Regions from separate parts of the Moritella sp. 24 genome, predicted to be linked through region 1. Evidence: predicted binding sites of a transcription regulator. Region 1 holds the regulator's gene; the other holds the start of a gene.
What was found. The regulator ArgR, encoded in region 1, controls arginine synthesis, uptake and breakdown. The targets are predictions, from matches to a motif close to ANTGAATANNTATTCANT.
Positions count from the first base shown of each region.

Region 2: a site for ArgR is predicted at 1,322-1,339, ahead of HWV00_RS05550 (VWA domain-containing protein). Genes of this name have one in related genera too.

Region 1 covers NZ_CP056123.1:4,240,403-4,243,833, reverse strand. The annotation lists gene HWV00_RS18930 (iron ABC transporter permease) at 1-488, shown strand, start outside; gene HWV00_RS18925 (ABC transporter ATP-binding protein) at 488-1,543, shown strand; gene argR (transcriptional regulator ArgR) at 1,650-2,111, opposite strand; gene artP (arginine ABC transporter ATP-binding protein ArtP) at 2,435-3,175, shown strand; gene HWV00_RS18910 (transporter substrate-binding domain-containing protein) at 3,233-3,431, shown strand, end outside.
Region 2 covers NZ_CP056123.1:1,202,953-1,206,383, forward strand. The annotation lists gene HWV00_RS05545 (LysR family transcriptional regulator) at 1-311, shown strand, start outside; gene HWV00_RS05550 (VWA domain-containing protein) at 394-1,287, opposite strand; gene HWV00_RS05555 (LysE family translocator) at 1,615-2,259, shown strand; gene HWV00_RS05560 (ABC-F family ATPase) at 2,484-3,431, shown strand, end outside.

The DNA.
Region 1 (3,431 bases):
TTGGTATTATTATTCCACTGACTTCGGCAGACTTTCTCTTAAATGACTTAACTGAATTGCTTTGGGATTGGACTCCTGGTCTTGTCTTTACTGGCACCACATTTGCACTTATTTTTGCTTATCTTATTCGTTTTTCAGCCATTGCAGTCGGCTCTGTTGAAAGCAGTATTGATAAAATATCACCGTCATTAGACATGGTTACTCGTACCTTAGGGCACAGTCCGAACAGTATGATCCGCAAAGTGCATATTCCGTTAATACGTAAAGGTATCTTAGCAGCGTTTTTGTTGGTATTTATTGAGTCAATGAAAGAGTTACCTACGGCCTTGTTGCTCCGTCCATTTAACTATGAAACATTGGCGACGTATGTATTTCAATTTGCCTCTGATGAAATGTTAGAACAAGCCGCATTAGCCGCCATTGTTATTGTATTAGTTGGGTTAATTCCACTTATTTTCTTGAACCGTTCTTTGGAGCAACAGCACTGATGACTACACTTTCTTCTTCTGCATTAACCATTTCAGATCTGCATTGTAGTTATGCTGGTGTCGATATTCTTACTGGACTTGATCTGACATTAGGCAAAAATGAAATACTTTGCTTATTAGGTCCGAGTGGTTGTGGTAAAACGACGACGTTAAAGTTGATTGCTGGGTTGTTACCACCAACACAAGGTAGCATCGAAATTAATGGCAATGTGGTTGATAATGCTAAGTTAAACCTTGCACCAGAAAAGCGTAATGTCGGTATGATCTTTCAGGATTACGCGTTATTTCCTCATTTAACTGTGACTGACAATATCTTGTTTAGCCTGCATAAACAGAGTCAATCTAAGCAAAAAGAAAAGCTCGATTATGTACTTAATTTGGTTAATTTAACCGAGTTTGCTGGTCGTTATCCGCATCAACTATCAGGTGGTCAGCAACAGCGTGTCGCGATTGCACGTGCCTTAGCATGTTCTCCTGAATTGTTATTACTTGATGAACCTTTCTCTAATATTGATAGCCAAGTGCGTCATCATTTGATTGAAGAGATGAGAGGCTTACTTAAGTCACATAACATGAGTGCTATTTTTGTTACGCACAGTAAGGAAGAGGCGTTTGCATTTGCTGATCGTTTGGCTGTCTTCCATCAAGGTAAGATTGAGCAATTAGGGACACCAACGGAGTTATATAATCAACCTGCAACACGCTTTGTGGCTGATTTCTTGGGTAAGGTTAATTATCTAGATGCAGTCGTTGTTGATGAATACAGTGTGGAAACGGCATTAGGTATCATCACTAGCAGTCAGGTGTTATCGCTTACTGTCGGTGAAGAGAAGTTATTAGCATTGCGACCACAGCAACTCAAACTAGCAGCTGTAGAGCAGGGAATTGCAACGATAACGCAACAACAATTCTTAGGCATGACAACCAATGCGACGATTACGTTGACCGATAGCAATACGCTATTATCGGTATCAATGCAGCAGCCGATGACAGTGGGTGATGCTGTGAGTGTGAGGGTTGAAGACCACGCACTTATTTTGTTTGATCGTGACTAATACCGGTCGTTTGTATTAACCGGTATTCTGTTTATATGTTTGGTGACATGAATGATGTCGCCAAACATATTGAATTTATTGCGTCGCTACTCGTTTCTGAACGCGATTAGATATATTCAAATAACTCTTTTACTGCACGATCTACGTCAGTAATTATCGTGGTACTTGTCGGTGTGATAAAGATAGTATCATCACCTGCAATCGTTCCGAGAATACCTTCTGTACGACCTAATGAATCTAATAAACGGGCAATTAACTGTGCCGAGCCTGGGCTGGTTTGGATCACAATCAAACTTTCGTTATGCGTAATATCTAAGACTAATGTTTTTAATTGGCTACTAATCGTCGGTACACCCAACTCTGCTGGCAAGCAATAAACCATTTCATCCTTGGCATTGCGTGTACGTACTGCACCAAATTTACTTAGCATTCGAGATACTTTAGATTGATTCACGCTGTCAAAACCTTGGTCTTTTAGCGCGTCGACAATATCACCTTGTGAGCCAAGGCGTTCTTCTTTCAATAATCCTTTAAATGCTTTTACTAACTGATCTTGTTTTTCGCTCATACTTTTTACCATGTCAGTTGATTCATCTATAATTCAAGCAGCTAATCTTAAATTCAATGTAACTTTATAATGAAACTGTAAGTAATTTTATAGCTTTTTTATAAAGTAAGTCACTAAGTCATTAATGCAATTAGTAAATGAATTAGGTTAGCAGTGAACTGAATAATTATTCATATGATACCAGCAGGGTATAAATTATCTAGCTAATTTGGTTAATTCGGAGTTTTTGCATAAAAACCGAATTAAAGTGAATATTTATGTTGATTTTGAAGTTTATTCGGTTATTATACTCGCATCTAGTGCAATTATATTCAGTTATCGTTATGAGCATCGAACTAAAAAACATCTGTAAATCTTGGGGTCAACTTGATGTATTACAAAACATCGACCTTAAATGTGCAAAAGGCGAGACCTTAGTACTGCTTGGTCCAAGTGGTGCAGGTAAGAGTTCGCTACTGCGTGTACTTAACTTACTTGATACACCTGATAATGGTTCTATCAATATCGCAGGTGAAACATTTGATTTTTCTGCCACACTTAGTGATAAAAAATTAGCTAAGCGTAGTCAGATGCTAAGACAGAAAGTAGGTATGGTATTTCAACAATACAACCTATGGCCACACATGTCTGTGATGGATAACTTAATTGAAGCACCAGTTAAAATTTTAAAGCAAACAAAACAACAAGCTCGTGAAGAGGCCATGAAGATCCTTGAGCAATTACAGCTAGCTGATAAAGCCGATGTATTTCCATTAGCGTTATCAGGTGGTCAGCAACAACGGGTAGCAATTGCACGTGCTTTAATGATGAAACCTGAAGTGTTGTTATTTGATGAACCGACTGCGGCGTTAGATCCAGAGGTAACCAATCAAGTAGCTGAGATTATTAAATCACTCTCAATGACAGGTATCACTCAAGTTGTTGTGACGCACGAAGTGGACTTCGCGCGTAAAGTCGCTAGTCAAGTTTGCTATCTTGAACGCGGTGAAATTGTTGAATTTGGTGGTGCTGAGCACTTCCTGCAGCCACAAACGCCACAATTTACAAATTACTTAAAGCATTAATTTACAAATAGTTTAAAACATTAAATTATTAAAAATATTAGGAATAGGACGACCCAAATGAAAAAATTACTCACTGCATTAATTCTAACTTCAGCTACGGCACAAGTAACAGCCGCAGAACAAATCAAATTTGTAACTGAAGCAACGTACCCTCCATTTGAAATGATGGATGAAAACAATGAATTCCAAGGCTTTGATATTGATATTGCCCGCGCGGTTTGTACTGAATTAAAAGCGGAATGTAGTTTTGCTAACC
Region 2 (3,431 bases), 1.6 Mb from region 1:
GTGCTTTTAATTGGTTATTCACACGTGATGATGCACCGTACAATGTCAAAGTATCCGGTAATTTTAGTTCGAATAATGCAGTGGCGTTAAAGCAAGTCGCGATAGCAGGGAAGGGACTGGCCTATCTACCAAAATGTCTTATCTACAATGAATTAAGTAACGGAAAGTTGGTGGAAGTGCTGTCACAGCAAACGGCGAAAGTAATTGGTATTTATGCTGTGTATCCGTATACCCGTAAACCAGCCAAAAAAGTACAGCTGCTGATTGAACATATACGTAGTAGTTATTTGGAAATGAAAGAGAACTTTTAAATAGCAGGTATCGATCCATAACGCGTAATTTATATTATAGACCGATGACCTAATCAAAATGGAGTAATAGAGCAGGTAGTGACTACGCTAAATTATCCATATTGTTTTTTTTCTGTCTTCTTAGCATTCCCATGCTTAAAACACCTAGCCCTAAGAACGCTACAGTTGTTGGTTCTGGCACATGTGTAATAATTTCTTCTACTTTCACATCAACAAAAGCATTGGTAAATGAAACCGCTCTATTACCTCCGGCTCGAAGTTCTTTTAAATCCCATGCTGCACCACCAGTATTAAGTGCTAAATCAACGTAATCAGCAAGTGAATTAACAAACCCCCCATATGCCGTTGCACCTAAACAGGTGGTAAATCCTCCGGAACCATCTGCTTTATAACCTTTTGTAGCGCTCATACCAAGTGCTTTAGTACCGTCACCACATTTAAAAGATACATCAATAACAGCGTTAAGTAATGCATTGTTGCGGGATAAATTTGCAATAACACTTGCTTGAGGAGTATTCCCATCGCTATCTTCATCGGTGACTAAGATTAGATTTTTAACTGCACCAGCTGTGTATCCATAGTTATTTAAAGCATAGTTGATAGCTTGGAAACCATTCTCATGACTACCACTGGTATTTAATGACCCCGCGGCTGCACCGAATTGACCTGCAGTGCCAAAGTCCCCGCCCCCGACAAGATGCTTATGTCCAGGTCTATGCCCACCATTGCCACCAAAGCCTGTTAAGCCATAGGTAGCACTAAACGCATCTACACCTGCTGCAGTTAATAACGCAGCATTCAAACTTGTAATCATACTTGGTAACCAAGCGTGCTCACCACCCATTGAACCGGATTCATCTACAACAGCGACGATATTCGTATTAATTGGGGTTGCCAGTGCTGGTGTTACCATCACGGCCATTGTCGATAATGTGACTGTTGATAATATGCTTTTAAATACTTTATTATGTTTCATTAGGTTTATCCTTGATACAATTTTATAAAGTTAACGTGAGTTTTTATTTACTAGCACTTAGCATCTTGCATCGCTTATGCCACCTTGTATTTTGTGTTTAAAATCAGAATAGTAGTTTTTATCGATAAGCTGTTTATGACGATGGTGTAAAAATCACCGACAGTTTTTTTGAGGTATTCAGTATCGTAGGTGATGGGGCTGATTAGCGTTAACCCTGTACTTCAACGTCATCTTGATATCATTAACTGCACTTTTAGCTAAATTTTAGGTGAAAATATTGCTTATTGTATTACAATCCAGTTCCTTTTTTTGTAATGCGAACCTTTCATGATTGATTTCTCTATTTTACCCGTGTACTTAACTGCTGTTGTGGCGTTATTGCTGATCCCTGGCCCTGATATGCTATTAATTGCGAGCTCAAGCTTAAGTTATGGCCGCAAGGTGGGATTGTTTGCCAGTTTAGGTAATGCAACATCAGGCATTATTTTAACGTTATTAGCGGCAATGGGTGTGTCTGCGATGATCGCCATGAGCCCGATGGCGCTTAAAGCGCTGCACTTTTTGGGTGGTTTGTATTTATTAAAAATGGGTTGGGATTGTTTACGTACAAATTCGGTTGTTGCACCTGAAGTGGATCAAACAAGTAAAATGGCACGTTCACTGTACCGCAAGGCCGTATTTAGTAATCTATTAAACCCAAAAGCCTTGTTGTTCTTTGTGTTGTTCTTGCCGCAGTTTGTATCATCAAATATTGAGACGTCATCGGGTGAACAAATGCTAGCCCTTGGTTTATTACTTAATGTATTAGGTTTGTTGTTTAACTTATTACTTGTGGTTACAGTGGGTACTTTAGGTAAATCATTATTAACTAATGAACGTTTCCATATCTACCAACATAAGATCATGGGTTCTGTATTTGTATTACTTGGCGCGTGGTTGTTATTTTCGCAAGTACCTGCTGCAGTTGTTTAAAGTCAGTTGATGATATAAAGGTCTACAGTAATATAAAGTAGGCTAACTTGATTGCATGGATGCAGTCAGTCCCAGTGTTAAATAAGCCCTAATATAAAATATCCTCCTTTTCGTTTCTTTTCCCAATCAGACTACGTGATTTACATCACATTAGATGCTATACTCCGCCAACTTAAAATTCAGTAATCTATATTTAGTCCATTTTTTGGACAGGAGCGTTCCCTATCATTAGCACAGCAAATATTACAATGCAGTTCGGTGCCAAGCCACTTTTCGAAAATATCTCAGTTAAGTTCGGTGGCGGTAACCGTTACGGTTTAATCGGTGCTAACGGTTGTGGTAAATCAACATTCATGAAAATCCTAGGTGGCGATTTAGATCAAAGCTCTGGTAACGTGAAGCTTGATGAGAACGAACGTCTAGGTAAATTACGTCAGGATCAATTCGCATTCGAAACGAACACTGTAATTGATACAGTAATCATGGGCCACGCAGAAATGTGGGCAGTGAAAGAAGAGCGTGATGCAATTTATGCTAACCCTGATATGTCTGAAGCAGATGGTATGCGTGTTGGCGATCTAGAAAGTGAATTTGCAGAGATGGATGGCTACACAGCTGAATCTCGTGCGGGTGAACTACTAATCGGTGTTGGTATCCCTGTAGAGCAGCATTACGGCCTAATGAGCGAAGTTGCTCCAGGTTGGAAACTACGTGTACTACTAGCACAAGCACTATTCTCTGATCCAGATATCTTACTACTTGACGAACCAACGAATAACTTGGATATCGCAACGATTGACTGGTTAGAAGAAACACTAAATGCACGTCAAAGTACAATGGTAATCATCTCGCATGATCGCCATTTCTTAAACAGTGTTTGTACTCACATGGCTGACCTTGATTTCGGTGAACTACGCGTTTACCCAGGTAACTATGATGATTACATGTTTGCTGCTGCACTAGCACGTGAACAACTGCTAACAAGTAACTCGAAAAAAGAAGCACAAATGGCAGAGCTTAAAGCATTCGTTGCTCGTTTCTCTGCAAACGCATCGAAAGCAAAACAAGCATCATCACGTGCTAAACGTCTTGATAAAATTGAACTTGATGAAGTTAAAGTATCTAGCCGTCAAACGCCATTTATTCGTTTCGAGCAAGAAAAACAGCTTTAC